Bdellovibrio bacteriovorus: one gene and its partner. The protein of the gene in region 2 interacts with the protein of the main gene of each other region in a pairwise test. Links are inferred from orthologs where the notes say so. Each region holds a gene or a part of one and is shown on either strand. Other genes may lie near its edges.

Evidence for each region.
Region 1: the proteins of uvrA (region 2) and uvrB interact in binary tests that used the Escherichia coli proteins (3 or more experiments, as listed by UniProt). The link is inferred for Bdellovibrio bacteriovorus from one-to-one orthologs.

What each region holds. Positions count from the first base shown.
Region 1 is NZ_CP020946.1:1,600,336-1,609,265, reverse strand. The notes cover bases 3,360-6,358. They hold uvrB (excinuclease ABC subunit UvrB), read right to left. Parts: upstream 5,898-6,358; coding sequence 3,822-5,897; downstream 3,360-3,821. Other genes in these bases: B9G79_RS07640 (penicillin acylase family protein), read left to right, coding at 6,022-6,358; uvrC (excinuclease ABC subunit UvrC), read right to left, coding at 3,360-3,835. Also shown: B9G79_RS07660 (Ig-like domain-containing protein), read left to right, coding at 1-383; murein biosynthesis integral membrane protein MurJ, read right to left, coding at 384-1,946; more of uvrC, read right to left, coding at 1,943-3,359; more of B9G79_RS07640, read left to right, coding at 6,359-8,328; B9G79_RS07635 (DUF3617 domain-containing protein), read left to right, coding at 8,341-8,856. UniProt on the Escherichia coli protein: The UvrABC repair system catalyzes the recognition and processing of DNA lesions. A damage recognition complex composed of 2 UvrA and 2 UvrB subunits scans DNA for abnormalities.
Region 2 is NZ_CP020946.1:1,457,377-1,466,496, reverse strand. What follows is about bases 3,104-6,292. They hold uvrA (excinuclease ABC subunit UvrA), read right to left. Parts: upstream 5,905-6,292; coding sequence 3,304-5,904; downstream 3,104-3,303. Other genes in these bases: B9G79_RS07025 (hypothetical protein), read right to left, coding at 6,056-6,292; B9G79_RS07035 (DUF475 domain-containing protein), read right to left, coding at 3,104-3,205. Also shown: B9G79_RS07050 (hypothetical protein), read right to left, coding at 1-380; B9G79_RS07045 (FAD-binding oxidoreductase), read left to right, coding at 525-1,247; B9G79_RS18320 (DMT family transporter), read left to right, coding at 1,240-1,785; B9G79_RS18315 (DMT family transporter), read left to right, coding at 1,763-2,137; more of B9G79_RS07035, read right to left, coding at 2,174-3,103; more of B9G79_RS07025, read right to left, coding at 6,293-7,321; B9G79_RS07020 (Fur family transcriptional regulator), read right to left, coding at 7,779-8,276; GTP cyclohydrolase FolE2, read right to left, coding at 8,374-9,120. UniProt on the Escherichia coli protein: The UvrABC repair system catalyzes the recognition and processing of DNA lesions. UvrA is an ATPase and a DNA-binding protein. A damage recognition complex composed of 2 UvrA and 2 UvrB subunits scans DNA for abnormalities.

The DNA of each region.
Region 1 (8,930 bases), 140 kb from region 2 along the record:
TCCTTGCCGCAAGCCTTTGCCTGCCCCTAACAACCCAGGCCGCCCCACTGGAAGTCACCGTCACTCCATCCACGATAGAGACGCAATCACATCAATACTATTACTACAACTTTGGAAGTGTGCGGGTGAACTGGAGTCAATACGCCGATATCTATCTGCGCAACACGGGACATGAGCCTTTGTATGTCCGTGGCGTTTATATCAGCGGCGCCGCCTTCTGGGCCTGGAGCCAATGTCCGAACTATCTGTATCCGGGCCAAAGCTGTTTGACCCGTGTTGAGTTCCGCCCTTGGTATGAAGGCTATTTCAGCGGCGCACTCAGATTCGCATTCCCGAACGGCAGCATCGTTGTTGAGCTTTATGGCTGGGGTGTGCGCTGGTGATTAACGAATACGGCGCAGAATTTTCTGCAGCAAACTGTGAGCTTGCTCTACTTTCAGGATATAACCCAAAGTGAAGTAGAGCAGGCCATAGATCACCAATGCCACTGCGGCACGGGCAATGACGTGCACTGAAGCATCAAGCAATCCTTTGGCAACCAGTGCCCCCGCACCTGCCCCGATCAAAGCCATCAACCACACTTTGCCTTGGAATTTCAGTGACAATCCGGTGCGACCGATGCGTTTATTCAAGGACTTGCGCAAAAGATAGAATTCGATCCAGCCCGCTATCCCGGCCGCCGCCGTCAGACCCGCTGTTCCCCACTGGGAATCCAGCCCCAGCGCCTGAGGCACATAGAACCCCAGCATCGCGCCCAGCAAGGTCGCAAAGATCACACGCACAATTGCAAACTGCAGCGGCGTCCTGGTGTCTTTCAAAGAAAAGAAGGTTGAAGAATACAAACGCCCCAATGTGGACGCCAAAAGACCCAGCGTGTATCCCACCAGAACCATCCACACATAGTGGGTGTTTTGTGCCGTGAACTCTCCGGTCTGAAAAACCGCGCCGACAATCAGATCGCCCAAAATCAGAAAGCCCGCCACAGATGGAATGATAAAGAACGCAATCTGTTCAAGGCCCCTGTTCAGACGCCCCTGCAAATAGTGACGGATTTCTTCGTCAGAACCCGTCGCCTGGGACATGGCCGGAAGCTCCGCGGCCGACACACTCATTCCAAAAAGACTGACTGGCAAAAGATAAAGGGTCTGCGCGTAAGCCAAGGCCGACACCGCGCCGGTGGGAAGCAAACTGGCCAAAACGTTATCGATATAGGCACTAACCTGAACAACACCGCGGGAAAAGACCACGGGCACAAAGTTCTTCACCACCGTGCGAACGGAAGAAAGCTTTAAATCCAAGGACGGCGAAATCTTTTTCCCCAAACGCAAAGCCGACGGCAACTGCACTGCAAATTGCAGGAAGCTTCCCGCCACCAGCCCCCAGGCCACCGTCACAGCCAGGTCGAACTGCCCCTGTTTCCCGCCCCACATCACCAGCGCGGCGATAATCGCCAGGTTCCAGATCACCGGCGCCACATACGAAAGAAAGAACTTGCGATGAGAATTTAAAATCCCCAAGCACCACGCCGACATCACCAAAAACCCCGTGCCCGGGAACAGGATCTGCACGATCTGAATGGTCAGATCACGTTTTTCACCGGTGAATCCCGGCGCAATGACATCAATCAAAAAAGGCGTTGCCAGCACACCAGCCAGCACCAAACCTGACGTCAGCAGAAACAGCAAACTGCCGATCACCGACGCCACTTTGGCGGCATCTTCATCGTGTTTTTTTGCCAGCAACTGGGCATAGACCGGGATAAAGCTTGCCGACAGCACGCCCTCACCGAACAGATTTTGCAGGAAGTTTGGAATCTTCAGAGCGGCCTTGAAGGCATCCCCGGCATCAGAATTTCCGAAGTAGTGGGCAAAGACCCTTTCACGGACAAGACCCGCGATACGGCTTAAAAAAATCCCCAGTCCGACTAAGAGCGCATGACTCTTCACTCTTCAACCTCAGTTTCTTCTTCTTCACTCTCGTTAAGCTGAAGCAAAATACGCTCGGCAAGGACCCGGTTAAAGCCCTTAAGTTTAGCAATCTCTTCTGCATCAGCCATTTTGATTTCATCAACAGAGTTGAACTGAGTCAAAAGAACTTTCTTTCTTTTTTCCCCCAAACCAACGACGTAATCCAGCTCACTTTCAAGTGACGTGCCTTCACGCAGTTTGCGGTGGTAAGTGATGGCAAAACGATGGGCCTCATCGCGGATGCCCGAAAGGATATACAAAGCCTCGGCATTGTGCTTAAAGATCACCGGATTGGAACGCCCCGGAAGGAAGAAGCGCTCTTCGGTGGACTCGACTTCCTGCTTTTGGAAATCACTTTCGGTGCGCGCCTTGGCCAAGCCCACCACCGGGATGTCCTTGCGCCCGATTTCTTCCAGAATCTTCATGGCCTGGGACAACTGCCCCTTACCACCGTCGATCACGATCAACTGAGGGTCCTCGTACTCGGTGTGCTTGAAACGACGGCTTAACACCTCGTACATCGAGGCAAAGTCATTGATTCCCTGAACGGTTTTAATCTTATAGCGACGATAGTGCTCTTTGGCAGGGACCCCGTCCTCAAACACCACTTGGGAGGCCACGGTTTCAGCCCCCTGGAAGGTGGAGATATCATAACACTCAATACGGCGCGGACGCTCCGGCAGATTGAAACGTTCTTTGATTTCCTCCAGACCACGCAGTTTTTCTTCGGACTTGGAAACGTACTTCAGGAAATGCGACTTGGCGTTTTCATGGGCCATCTCAACCAGATTACGGCCGCGCTCATCCGTTGCAAAGCGCACCGTGGCCCTGCTGCCAGAGCGTTCTTTAAGAACCTCTTCCATCAGCTTGGTCAGGTCATTGCCGATATCCAATGGCAGCAAAACCTCATCAGGAATGAAGTTGTCTTCATAGTACTGATTCAGGAAGTCCACCAGCCACTCGCGCGGATCTTCAACAGCGTCATTCGGATCAAAGTGCGGCAGGTAATGCGGCCTTGTTCCAATCACCCGTCCGGCACGGATATGGACTGTTTCAATCAAGCAGCCCCGCTCATCCCCATAATAACCCAGGGCATCCTGGTCTTTTTCGGAAGTGTCGTTGATGACGGCCTGTTTTTGCAGGATCGCCTTGATGGCTTCAATAGAATCCCGCAAACGCGCAGCAACCTCGAACTTTTCCTCGTCCGCAGCGCCCATCATTTTTTCGGTCATGGCTTTGATGACTTTTTTATTCTGCCCCTTCAGGAACAGCTTCGCGCCTTCAACTTCGTTGCGGTAATCTTCCAAAGAGATGTACTTCACACACGGCGCGGTACAGCGACCGATCTGATAGGTCATGCACGGACGGGTCCGGGATTTAAAGACCGCATCAGTGCAATCACGGATTTTAAAGGTTCTGTTTAGAAACTTGATCGTGCCATGCACGGCCAGGCCCGAAGTGTACGGGCCAAAATACAAAGACCCGTCTTTTTTCACTTTGCGCGCCAGATACAGTCTTGGCGCCTGGTCTCCCCAACTGAAGCGGATGTAAGGGTAGGCCTTATCATCACGCAGACGAATGTTGTATTTGGGACGGTGTTTTTTAATCAGCGAGGCTTCCAGCAGGAATGCTTCCACCTCGGTTTTGGTCAGGATGTATTCAACTTCACAGATGTTCGTAACCAGCAGGCGCGTTTTGGGACTGTGATCCTTGCTGTCGTTAAAGTAGCTGCGCACACGGTTTCTAAGATTCTTCGCCTTACCGATATAGATGATCTTATCGGCGGTGTTTTTCATCAGATAAACACCACTTTGCGTGGGAAACTCTTTCACCTTGTCGCGAACTTCCTCGAACTTACTTGAGGCCATCCTTGACGACCTCCGCACTCTCCTGTTCGATCTCCCCGCTGCGCACGTTCAGTTCCACAATCTGCAGACGTTTGATTTCGTCGCGAACTTTCGCCGCTTCCTCAAACTCGAGGTTCGCAGAAAGCTCTTTCATGCGGGCACGAAGCTTCGTGATCTCTTGCTGGATTTTCTCCGGCTGCTGCGCAAACTTGTTCATGATGGCAGCAGCTTTGTTTTCACCACCCAATGGGTTGGAGACCGTTCCGTCGAACATCTCGCCCAGACCCTCTTTAATGCGTTTTTTCACCGACTGAGGGGTGATCCCGTTAGCCTCGTTGTATTCACTTTGAATGCGACGACGACGATCGGTTTCGTTGATGGCTTTTTCCATGCTTTCGGTGATCGTGTCCCCGTACAAAATCACCCGGCCATTCAAGTTACGGGCGGCACGACCGATAGTTTGCACCAATGATCTTTCTGAGCGCAGGAAACCCTCTTTATCGGCATCGGTGATACCGACAAGGCTGACCTCGGGAATATCCAGGCCTTCTCGCAGCAAGTTGATCCCCACCAGAACGTCAAAGACCCCCAAACGCAAATCGCGCAGAATCTCCATACGCTCCATGGTGTCGATCTCGCTGTGCAGATACTTCACCTTAATACCCAGATTTTCATAGTACTCGGTCAGATCCTCAGCAGAACGTTTGGTCAAAGTTGTAATCAGAACACGTTCTTGCTTGGCAATACGGACACGGATTTCTTTGAGCAGATCATCAACCTGATGTTTCACCGGACGGACTTCGACGACAGGATCAATCAGACCCGTCGGACGGATGATTTGCTCAACAATCACCCCTTCGGATTTTTGCAGCTCATAAGTGCCCGGAGTCGCCGAAACATAGACGACCTTGTCCATCATGGCTTCAAATTCCTGGAAGTTTAAAGGACGGTTGTCCAAAGCCGAAGGCAGACGGAAGCCATGCTCCACCAGATTCATCTTGCGCGCACGATCCCCGCGATACATCCCCCCGATCTGAGGCACGGTGACGTGGGACTCATCGATAAAGGTGACAAAGTCTTTGGGGAAGTATTCCAGCAGCGTCGGAGGTGGTTCCCCCGGCCCCCGGCCCGTCATATGGCGGGAATAGTTTTCGATCCCCTGACAGAAACCCATTTGCTCCATCATCTCGATGTCGTAATAGGTTCTTTGTTCCAAACGCTGGGCTTCAAGCAGCTTCATTTCCTGATTCAACTGCACCAGGCGGTCACGCAGCTCGTCCTGAATGGTCTTGATCGCGCGCTTTAAGCTGTCATCACTGGTAACGTGGTGGCTTCCCGGATAAATACCGATCTGGTCAATTTCTTCAAGGATCTGCCCGGTCAAAGGATCAATCCAGGAAAGGCGTTCGATATAGTCTCCAAAGAATTCCACACGCACGGCGCGCTCTTCTTCATAGGGTGGGAAGATTTCGACGTTGTCCCCGCGCACGCGCACCGTTCCGCGCGAGAAATCCACGTTGTTACGCTGATACTGAATACGAATCAATTCCCGCAGTAAGTGATCGCGCTTCATCGACGTGTTGGACACGATTTGAATCATCATGCCTTCATAGGCCTCTGGCGACCCCAAACCGTAAATGCACGAAACAGAACTGACGATGATGACATCACGACGATCAAACAGGGAACGCGTCGCCGAGTGGCGCATGCGATCGATTTGCTCGTTGATGGCTGAATCTTTTTCGATATAGGTGTCCGTAGAAGGAATATAAGCTTCCGGCTGGTAGTAATCGTAGTAACTGACAAAGTATTCCACGGCATTGTGCGGAAACAGCTCTTTGAACTCGGCATACAACTGAGCCGCCAGAGTTTTATTCGGCGCCAGAACCAGAGCCGGCTGATTCAAGTTTGCAATAGTGTGCGCCATGGTGAAGGTCTTTCCCGACCCGGTCACACCCAGTAACGTCTGATGTTTCAAACCCGCTTTGAAGTTTTCAGCAATCTGCTCAATTGCTTTCGGCTGATCGCCGGAAGGTTTAAACTCGGACACCAATTGAAAGTTCTTTTTATATGCAGAGGCCATCCCTCCAAGAATAGCACGATCATATAAAAGTACCCGTCCTTTTTTGGCTCTACTCTGCGTTATATGCGAGGTGGCAATTAAAGGTTTTCTTGCCTCCCTCCCAGACCCCGCCGACAGTTGAGGGATGAAAACACTCAAACGAAGCCTTCTCGTATTCTTCATCTTGGTTACCGTCTTCTGCTTGGGGGGTTATCTATTCTTGCGCCAGTCCCTGCCACCGATGGAGGGCTCACTTCCGCTTAAAGGGCTGTCTGAGCCCGTGACCGTGATTCGCGATCAATACGGCATTCCTCATATCAAAGCGGCCAATAAGAAAGACGCCTTGAAAGCCCTGGGCTTTGTCATGGCCAGCGAAAGACTTTTCCAAATGGAGCTTTCCCGCCGTATGACTCAAGGGGAACTTTCCGAGATCTTCGGAGAGCTGGCCCTTCCCAGCGACAAATTGTACCGCAGCCTGATGCTTCGCCGATCAGTCGAACGCATGCTTGCAAAGGAAAAAGCCGAGGGCCGTTTTGATCAGAGTATGTGGGATGAGATGGAGGCCTACTTTGAAGGTGTGAATCAATACATCAGCACTCAAAAAGCCCCCTATGAAATGGCGCTCGTGGGACTAAAACCCCGCCCGTTTTCGCCTTTGGATGCTTACATCATGACCGGCCACATGGCTTACAGCTTTGGGATCGCACTAAAAGCCGACCCGTTGATGACCGAACTTGCCGGGAAGCTTTCCCCGGAATCCTTCCAAGGACTTCGCAATGTGCCGCTGAAAGCCCCACTAAAGATCACATCCCTTCAGGGCGGATTCACCCCGTTTGAACTGCTGACTGAAAATCTTTTCACCGCCTCTTTTGAAGGCAGCAATGCGTGGCTGATCGGGCCGGACCGTTCGCAGTCCGGCAAAAGTATTTTTGCCAACGATCCTCACATTGGTTTTTCTCACCCCGCAACCTGGGTCGAAGCCCACATCCAAACCCCGGAGTTTGAACTTTACGGCCACTACCTTCCGCTGGTTCCCTTCGCCATCCTAGGCCACAGCCGCCAGCATGCCTGGGGTTTCACTATGTCTTTATCCGACGATATGGATCTGTTTGCCGAAACCCTGAATAAGGACAAGAAAACCGCCGTCTTCATGGGAAAGGAAGTCCCTTATCAGGAATGGACTGAAACCATCAAAATCAAAGATGCACCAGATCTGGTGCTGAACATGATTGAAACCAATCATGGCCCGATCATGGATGAAACCTTGAAACGCAAAGGTTTGGCATTAAAGTGGGCTTATCACCGCCCCGAAAACAATCCGATGAAGGCCCTTTTTGAAATGGGCAAAGCGCCGAACATGGCAGCCTTTGAAACAGCCCTGCAATACGGAACCGCACCGGGCTTGAATGTCATGTACGCGGATGCCGAAAATATCGCGTGGTGGATCTTTGGTGATATCGCCATTAAGAAGAATCCGAACTCGGATATGATTTTGGACGGAGCTTCGGGTCTGGATGAATACGAGCGTGTGCTTGCATGGGCAGACAAACCCCACAAAATAAATCCTGAAAACGGCATCATCGTCACGGCCAATTCCCGTCCCGATGGCATCGCCGAAAACATCCGCGGAGACTGGCAGTCCGATGACCGCTATCAGACCCTGGTGCGTGCCTTGGGCGAAAAAGACCTGTGGAGTGCCGATGATGTGCGCGCCCTGCAAACAGACAACTTCAACTATAAAACCCGTGAGCTGTTAGACAAACTGAATGATCACCTGCAGTTGGATGAAGCGCAGAATCTAAAATACGAAACTGAACTGAACGCCCTGAAAAACTGGAACCTGCGTTCAGATGTTCAATCCGTCGAAGCCAGCTTGTACCATCAGTGGAACAACGAACTGGTATTGCTGCTGCTAAAAGATGTACCGGAAGAAATGAAGGCCACCTATCTGACGACTCCGTACGCCTGGGCCTTTTATGAGCGCGCCGTTTTGGACGACGCATCGCCTTGGTGGAAAGATCGCAATCAGGATCAACTGATCACGCAAGCTTTCTTAACCGCGATTGAAAAAGTGCAGGACATTCCCTGGGGCGACTTGCACACGGTGGAATACAAACACCCTCTGGGCCGCAGCTTCCCACTGGACAAGATATTTAATCTGGGGCCCTACCCGATGCCGGGCGCCTACAATGAAATCAACAACAACAAGATGCGCGGCCTTGGTGGTGACTTCAATGTGGTGGCAGGACCCAGCACTCGCCGGGTGATTGATTTTGCCCGCCCCCAAACCAGTTGGGGCATTAATCCCATTGGCATTTCCGGTCATATCCTGTCACCCTTCTATAAAGACCAGGTGCAATTGTTCCTGGATGGAAAATATCGCCCGCAATACATGGCGGCCGAAGACATTGAAAAGAACAAAAAATACGAACTGAAACTGACACCCCAATAACCGGAGGATTTCATGAAGTTTTTGATTTTGCTCACCGCACTTTTTACCGCTTCCACATCATTCGCAGCTTTTGATATCAAGCCCGGCCTTTGGGAAGTAAAAATGCAAATGACCCTGGACGGAAAAGCCTTTGATCCTATGGCTGAAATGAACAAAGCCCTGGAACAACTGCCACCCGAGCAAAGAAAAAAGATGGAAGCGATGCTATCGGGCTCTGACAAAATCCCCGTCACAAAAAATGGTTATCGTATCTGCTACACTGCCGACATGCTGAAAAATCCCAACAAAGTGATGGAAGGCACCAAGGCCTGCACCACCAAGATCACCACGCAGACTGCCAAGAAGCTGGCGGGAACTTTTGACTGTCCGAAAGACGACGCCAAGGGTGACTTTGAATGGAATGCCAAATCCAGCAACGAATACGAAGGCTTGATGAACGGCAAAACCAGCAAAGGCAGCAACACACAAATTCGCTATCAGGGTAAGTTTATTTCTGCTGATTGCGGTAAAGTGAAGCCTGTACTTTAGCACCTGATTCGCTCTTGGACTTTCAGCCTTTTTCTTTGGATGCCATGCTAGTGGCATTCCATGGAAGGAGGCTT
Region 2 (9,120 bases):
ACCAACGCCACTTTGCCAGCCTCGCCGCTTCCCAGGATCTGATTGATTTGCGAGTGAGTTTTACCCAGAGGCAAAAGTGCGAAGAAGAAATTCTTTTCGTTCAGTTGCACGTTCCCGATTTTCAGGTTTTTGCCACCAGCCGCGCTCAGGTCGTATTCCATCTCCAACGGAGGCAGGATCACACCGTTATCCAACTGGTCAAAATAGAGGGGCTTATTGAAATCACGAGTCGCCGCGGTTTTTAGCAAGGAGCGTTGAGGCGCCGGAATCTCTTCCGTGGACTCAGCGGCTTCCGCTGGAGCCGAAGTTGGCGCCGCTGCGGGTGTTCCCTCTGGTGTTTGAGCGTGTGCAAAGGACGCAAAAGACAATAATACGGACAATACAAGATGCTGCGCACTATTCACGATATATACCTCACTGCTGTGCTTCAATTTTATTGAATGCGAGGTTTTGTAACAAGCTAAAATATTGGACTGTCTGGGTTTTTCGGTTTATGAAGACGGGACCGATTATGAAGGAGCCTTATGTCTGCCGCTCGTACTATCTATCACATGAGAGTTGAAGAAATCATCGACCACACCCCAACGGTGCGTGAATTGGTCCTGAAGACGGAAACTCCGAATGAATTCAGCTTCAAAGCAGGCCAATTCGTCATGCTTCACGTGCCTCAGGGCGAGGCAAAACCCGCATTGCGTGCTTACTCTATCGCCTCTGATGACCGCACCAAAAATGGATTCCGACTGCTTTTCAAGTTCGTGGAAAATGGCTTAGCCTCGACCTTCGTGTGGCAACTTAAGGGCGGCGAACTTCTGAACTTCACCGGCCCGTTCGGAAAAGTCTTCTTCCAAGAGCCTCCAACAGAGCAAATCGTGTTCCTGAATACGGGAACAGGTCTGTCCCAACACTTGTGCTATCTGCTTTCCAAAAAAGAGCAGTATCCAAATCTTCGTTATCGCATGTTGTTCGGCGTGCGCACCGAAAAGGACATGTACTATCAAAAAGAAATCGAAGAGCTGCAAAAAGCCCTGCCAGACTTCAAGTTTGAATTTGTTCTAAGCCGCCCTCAAGACGACTGGAAGGGCAAAAAAGGCTACGTACAAAACTTCATCTCTGAATTTGATTACAAAAACATCCCGACGACGTTCTACCTTTGCGGTAACGGCGGCATGATCAAAGACGTAAAACACCAGCTTCTGGAAGTTGACGGCTTTGATAAAACAAAAATCTGGGCCGAGGCGTTTGACTAAGAATCGCGCGGCCCTGGAGCTGATCTTCGCCGGAGTCCTCTGGGGCTTCGGCTTTGTGGCCACTGTCTGGGCTCTGGAGGCCTTCACTCCGGTAGAGACCCTGTTCTTCCGCTTTGTCATCGCCTCTGTCATGGGCGAGATTTTGTACCTGATCATCAAAGGACCCAATTTCACCAGTCTGCGCGAAGAAATTTTCCGCGCCCTGCCCGCCGGGCTTCTTCTGGGCGGCATGCTGCTTTTGCAAACCATCGGTTTGAAATACACCACCGCCACCAAGAGCGGATTTCTGACCAGTCTTTATGTGATTTTAGTGCCGCTGTTCAATGCGTGGTTCTTTAAATCTGCCGGTAACTGGAAAAACTATGCCCTGACCGCGTTGGCGCTGCTGGGAACTTTCATTCTGGTCGACGCCAATCTATCCGGCATCAACTCGGGTGATCTGTGGACCCTGGGCTGTTCGGTGTTTGCAGCCTTCCTGAGCATATATTATTTATATCGGAAAGATTTCAAACAAAGTGGGCAATGCGTTTCGCTTTAACAATTTCCAATCCGCCTGGTGCCTGCTGGCGCTGACGCCTCTGTTGCTGACTCAGGAACGCACCGCCTGGAATGTGACGGACTATAAACCGATTCTGGGAATCCTATGCCTGGGACTGGGTTCCAGCATCATTGCGTTTTATCTGCAAATCCGCACTCAAAAGGTGCTTTCGGATTCCACGGCCAGCATGCTGTTTTTGCTCGAGTCCCCGTTCGCCGCGCTGTTTGGATTCCTGATTCTCAGTGAACGGCTGAGCTGGTTCCAGATTTCCGGGGCCGTGATAATCATGGTTGCCTCGGTGCTGCAGATTCTGACTGATACCGCGAGCAAAACTGAAAACATCAAGACATAAAAAAAGCCTGCCTATTTGAAGCAGGCTTTTTTGTTTTTAGTGAGAAGCTTGTATATCGCCCTTTTTCAAAGACCAGATGAAAGAGGTCAGGATGATGATCCCCCCGCTCAATCCGGTGAACCACTCAGGGATGTGCAGGAACGGATCTGCAAGCATGATCATCGCCAAAAGACCGATGGCATAGAAAGCCCCGTGCTCGAGGAACGCAAACTTCGTCAGCGCCTCTTTTTCCACGAACATAATCGTCAAGCTACGTACGAAGAATGCACCGATGCTCAGACCGATCATGATAATGAACAGGTTGTGCGTGATTGCAAACGCCCCGACCACACCGTCAAAGCTGAAGGACGCATCCAGAACTTCCAGGTACAGGAACATACCGGCGCTGGCTTTGTGCACGTCGTGCATTTGATCATCAGACGCTTCCAACCAGGAACCGATACCATCCACGATCACATAAGTGATCAAGCCCGCCATACCGGCCATCAGGAACGGCAATTGCTCCTGGCTTTTCAGGAAGTGGGTGATCAGAATCAAAATAATCAAGGTCAAGCACACTTCGATGGCTTCAACTTTGCTGCCGATATAACGGGTTGGCTTTTCGATGAACGGGATCCAGTGCAGATCCTTGCTGCCGTCATAGAAGTACTTCAACGCCACCATCAACAGGAAGCTTCCGCCGAAGGCGGCCACCTGCAAGTGCGCATCCAGCATCATCTTGGCGTAATCATCCGGCTTCGTCGCCGCGATCACCAGGGCTTCCCAAGGATTGACGTCTGCCATGAAGGTCACAATCAATAACGGGAAGATCAAACGCATACCAAAGACGGCGATGATCATACCCCAGGTCAGGAAGCGATGGCGCCAGACCGGAGTCATTTCTTTCAGAACAACCGCATTCACGATCGCATTATCGAAAGACAAAGAGATTTCAAGAATGGCCAGAATCGTGGCAATAAACAGAGCCTGAAAGCCCGCCGCCACGGTGCCGCCGTAGTAGTGCCCCACAAAGTAGGACGCTACCAATCCGAAGAAAGTAAAAACAAAGGAACCAGTAAAGTATTTCATTTCCACAGATTTGACTGATTCCCCAGCAAGAATCAAGGACCGCCTCGGGGGACACGGGATGTCAAAAAGCCCGGCGGCGAGCCGGGCTTTTTAAAGGACTATTTTAACAGTGGCTTCAGGAATTTGCCTGTTTCGCTGGCAGTGACCTTGGCGACCTTTTCAGGTGTTCCGGCGGCCACGATCTGACCTCCGCCCTTGCCGCCATCCGGCCCCAGATCAATAACGTGATCCGAGGATTTGACGACTTCCATGTTGTGCTCAATGACCAGCACGGTGTTCCCTTGATCGGCGAGCTCCTGAATCAGCTCCACCAACTTGCGGACGTCATCGAAGTGCAATCCCGTGGTCGGCTCATCCAAAATGTACAGCGTCTTGCCGGTGCCTCGGCGGGAAAGCTCTTTGGAAAGCTTCACACGCTGGGCTTCACCCCCCGACAACGTTGTCGAGCTCTGCCCCAGGGTCATGTAATCAAGACCCACACGATGCAAAGTTTCAAGCTTGCGATAGATCTGGGTGTGGTTGCGGAAGAACTCCAAAGCTTCCCCCACGCTCATTTCCAGAACGTCGGCGATGGATTTGGATTTATATTTAATATTCAAAGTCTCGCGGTTGTAACGGCGGCCCTGACAAGTGTCGCAGGTCACAAAGACGTCACTGAGGAAGTGCATCTCCATACGGATCTGCCCATGTCCCATACAGGTTTCACAGCGCCCGCCTTTGACGTTGAAGCTGAAACGACCCGGTTCATAACCGCGCAGTTTGGAATCCGGCAGGTTCGCAAACAGATCACGAATCATCGGGAACAATCCCACATAAGTCGCCGGGGTCGAACGCGGTGTGCGTCCGATCGGTCTTTGGTTGATGTCGATGACTTTGTCGATCTTATCCAGGCCTTCGATTTTCTTATAAGGCGACGGCTGCGCCAAAGCCTTATAAAAATGCTGCGCCAGAATCTTGTAAAGTGTGTCGATGATGAGCGTACTTTTTCCGGAACCCGAAACCCCGGTCACCGTCGTGAAAGTCCCCAGTGGGATTTCCAGATCCACATTCTGCAGATTGTTTCCCGTCGCCCCGGTCAAACGCACAAACTGCCCGTTGCCTTTGCGGCGCTCTTTCGGAATCGGAATGCGCATTTCACCGTTCAGATATTTTCCGGTCAAAGAATTCGGATTGGCGGCCAGTTCATCCGGCGTGCCTTGCGCCATCATTTCTCCGCCCAGAACCCCGGCACGAGGTCCCAGATCGACAACAAAGTCAGCGTAGCGGATGGTGTCTTCGTCGTGCTCAACCAGCAAGATGGTGTTTCCACGCTCTTTCAGCTCGCCGATAATATCGAGCAGCCGGTGGTGATCGCGCGGATGCAGGCCGATACTTGGTTCATCCATCACATACAGACAGCCGATCAAAGAGGATCCCACTTGGGTTGCCAGACGAATACGCTGGGCTTCCCCGCCGGACAGCGTGCGTGAAGGACGGCTCAGGGAAAGATATCCCGTGCCCACGCGGATCAGGTAATCCAGACGGGCCAGAATTTGCTTAACGATTTTTTCAGCAATCAACTGATCTTTGGACTTCCACTGAAGCTTGGCCACCCAGTCGCGCAATTCATGCGCCCCCAGATCCGACAGCTCGGCGATGGTTTTTCCACCCAGACGGATATTCAGGGCTTCATTTTTCAAACGAGCCCCGTGACAGTCCGGGCAGTCGTTCAGAACCATTTCCTCGCCCTCTTCGTCATCCTCGTCCGAAGTTTTTTTGCCTTTGTATTTATAGACGACTTTGTCCAGCTTCTTGCCGCCCACTTCGCCGTCAGAGAACTGCTCTTCTTCTTCCAGATCAATTGTTCCCAGCCCATTGCATGTCGGGCAGGCCCCGCGCGGGTTGTTGAAGCTGAACAGGCGAGGTTCAATTTCGGGGAAGCTGTAACCGCACTCAGGACATGCCGAGTGCAAAGAATAACTGGTGCGCTCCCCGTCCAGGGTTTCGATGATCACGCGGCCATTGGCCATGCTCAGAGCGGTGTTGATACTTTCTGAAAGGCGCAATTTCAGCGTGTCTTTCAGGATCAACTGATCCACCACCAGATCAATATCGTGCGTTTTGGTTTTGGCAAGTTTCGTGGCCTTGTCGAGTTCAATCATCTTGCCGTCGACTTTGGCTTTCACGAATCCTTTTTTGGCCCAGCGCTGGAACTCGGCCAGGAACTCACCCTTTTTGCCGGAGGCCATCGGTGCCAGCACATAGAACTTGGTGCCGACACCTTTTTTAAAGACCTCTTCAATGATCTGTTGCGGGGTTTGACTGCTCACCGGGATGTGGTGAGTCGGACATTCCGGAATTCCCAGTTTGGCAAAAAGAAGACGAAGATAGTCGTAAATTTCTGTCACCGTCCCCACGGTCGAACGCGGATTGGTGCTGACCGATTTCTGGTCAATCGCAATGGCTGGAGAAAGCCCGGTGATGGAATCCACTTCCGGTTTTTTAAGCTGTTCAAGGAAGTTGCGCGCGTAAGCAGAAAGACTTTCCACATAACGACGCTGACCCTCGGCATAGACCGTATCAAACGCCAACGACGACTTCCCGCTGCCACTCAACCCCGTAAACACGGTGATCTTATTGCGCGGAATAGTCACACTGACATTCTTCAGATTATGCTCTTTTGCACCCTTAACTACGATTCCATCTTCAGCATGCGACATAACTCCAAAGTCTAAGCCCGAGCCTCGCAGAAAGAAAGCCGAAAAAGAACAAGCCAAGGCTGGTCATAAGGGTCCATAGGCAAGACGGAGCACGTCGCAGTGAAGCGAAAGGCCTGACAACGCAGTCAGAAGGGCCCTTTTCAGCAGCCGATTAAAGGCCGAAGCCGCATTTTCGTTTTAAATAAGAATCAAAGTCGGAGTCCGAGAAATATTTGAAGTGCACAGGAGAGTTCTGAGCCTGATTCGGCCACAGGTCACGCACAGGGACTTTGCAGGATTTGCCTTGTTTGGTCACCGTCGCCGTGCCGTTTGCCAGCAGACGAGGCTCTTCGCCCCGACGATCGACCCGGACCATGACGCCGTTACCGCGGTAAGAAACCTTGGCCGGTGCCAGAATTTTACCTCCGCCCGTCATAGGCCCGTCTTCAGAAAAGGCGCCACCGATGACTTCACGGGTTTGGGCATTATAAGTCACGGTTTCCCCGGTTGGCAGGGTCACGATCTGACGGTTCCCTTCCACGCGGATGTGCGGCAGAGTTTTACGCGGGAACAGCATGATGTAACTTTCCTGTGTATGGCTGACTGTTGCATTGGGAGAATCACTGATGCTGATTCCAATATCCTGACGGGCTCCGGCTTCGTATTCGAAAGACCATTCACGAATGCGGTACTCTCCCTTGGAAACAATTTTATTAGGGCCCATGTTTCTAAGTTTGAATTTCCCCTCGGAGCTGTCCCCTTCAAAAATACAACTGTCATAGGTCCCAAGAGTTCGACAGCGCGTTGGACGAATCCCAAATGGATTCACCGTCCGAGTCGGAGAACGCAACACCGGCGCATCGGAAGAAGACCGCGGTGCAAAAGTGCTTACAACCTTCGCAGAGCCATTCGGCACCGTATCGCGAGCTTGTTCCTTGGCCACTTCACAGCCATCACAAGGCTTGGTCTCTTGAACTTTTTTATTGGCATCACGAATCTGCTGGTTCAGTTCTTGAACAACCTGCTTTTCTTCGGCTTTTTCCGCCGCCGCAGGAACCCGTAAAGCCTCAGTCTTGCGAGTCGTCTCAGCCGACTTGGCCTTTTCAACATCCGCCGAAGCCAAAGCCTCGCCGGCCGCCTCGGTATTTTCAAAAAGTTTCATCCCCGGATCCGAAGGCTTATAATAAACCCAAACCTTCTCGCCCTTATGCTTCCCGGAAAGAACTTCGACTTTCAGACCGTAGTTACCCGAAGCAAACTGTTTGGTTTCTTCAATTTTCCCCCGAGTCCCCGGACGCATGACAAATTTGACGTTACGAGTGGATTTCAAAAAGTTAGCCGAATAACGAGCATTAAAGTAGCCCTCGAGCTCAACAACCCCGCCACTGCTCACACCCAAAATAAGAGGAATCAGCAGGAACACTCCCCACCGTTTCATAGCCAACTTCATAAAGAAGTTATCGGCCGTTCCAAAACAAGACTTAACAGGACGTTGAAAAAGGCCCATCGTCTTCGTTGTCGAGCCTCATCTTCCACTCCAGCGCACATTAAGTACGCTTCCGCTACAGCGGAGACCCTCCGCCTCGCCGCTGAACCTTTTTGAACGTCCCAACCCCGACCAAAAGCCACAACGACAGGCGAAGCTGAGCCCCCCCACCCAATAACGCAGTGTAGATGTAAAAAGTCACCAGGCACCTTTTAAAAACGCGATGGCGAAGCCGAGCCCCGTCCGGGCGGACCGCGAAGCGCAGCCAGTCCCCAACTATAGAGGTCGTTCAAAAAGGTCCAGATTCGAGGCGGAGGTCGGCCCTCGCAGCGCAGGCGTGCTCCGAGCACGTCGGAGCGAGAAGGCCGATCTCCAACGAAGAAGATGGGCCTTTTTCAACGGCCGTTTCTTAAAGATTCTTAGCTTGGCAGGAGGGGCAGATCCCGTACAACTCCAGGATATGATGGGTCAGCTTAAATCCAAACTGATTCGCCACCTTCTCTTGCAGTCCTTCGATGGCCTTATTCTCGAACTCACAGATCTTACCGCACTTCACACACGTCAAGTGATCGTGGTGACCTTTCGGGGTCAACTCGTAACGAGCTGGCAGGCCGCCCATGCGGACTTCCGTCACGAAAGTGCCTTCGGTCAGGGTTCTTAGGAAACGGTAAACCGTGGCAAAGCCAATGTCCGGATGTTCTTTATTCAGTTTTTCGTAAAGCTCTTGAGCGGTGACGTGACGGCGGCCTTCATGCAGGGCCTTTAAGATCGCCATACGCTGACTGGTGACTTTCAGGTTCAAGGCACGGATGATGCGCTTCAATTCAGCTTCGTCGAACTGATCGGCGTGAACGACGATGTCGTCATCATGCTGTCTTGGAAGAAATGGAACTGTGTCTTTACCCATGGTCACCTCAGGGCTTCGTTATAGGTGAAGGCCCCGAAGATGTCCAATTTATTAAGAATCATTTTCATTTGGTTTCCAGTAAGCTGACACTGGACGGCTAAAAACTGCGTAGTTTCAAGCCTTTAGAAATATGAGAAACGGCATTGTGAGGGTGCAGACTCTCGACATGGCTGAATTCAGCCACGTAGTCCAAAATATCCACCTTGGCGTCCAAAGCTTCCTTCACACGGCGGGCAGCGTCTTCACAGAACATCAGGTTCTGGCCGTTGCGCAGAGCGAACTCCTGCTCGTCCTCGCGCTTCACAGCCCCTTGAACCGCGGTCTGCAAAGCTTCTTCAACAATGTCGATCAAATCGCCATAGTTGTAGTTCGCCCCCACTTCCGCTTTTACACGGGCAAAACTGCGCTGGGCGTGCGGAGTCGCCACGATCCCCTGCGGAGTTCCCAGCCAGGAATGAACCACATCGAAATCCAGCGGTTTGTCAGAGGAGAAATTCTGTTTAAAGCCATCCTGAATCAACTGACGGGACAACGCCGCCGACGCCGGGCAGGTGCTGGAGTAAGTCACCACAACCTCAACGAAGTAGCTGATCTGCCCTTCTTCATTGAAGGCCGAAGTGATCACCGGATAAGAGCGCCAAGCCTGGTTGTTGCTTTTCAAAGCCTTGCGCACCAGAGGAGCTTCAAACTGCACCTGCACCAGAGCTTTGGTGGAAAGGTCTTCGTGAGTGCGCAGGAATTCTGTGGTCACATTGCCCAACAGCCCCAGGGACAGTTCCGACTTGGTCAGAAGCTCCTGAGACAAAAGATACAGGCGCGACATGTGGATGCCACGGGACGGTTT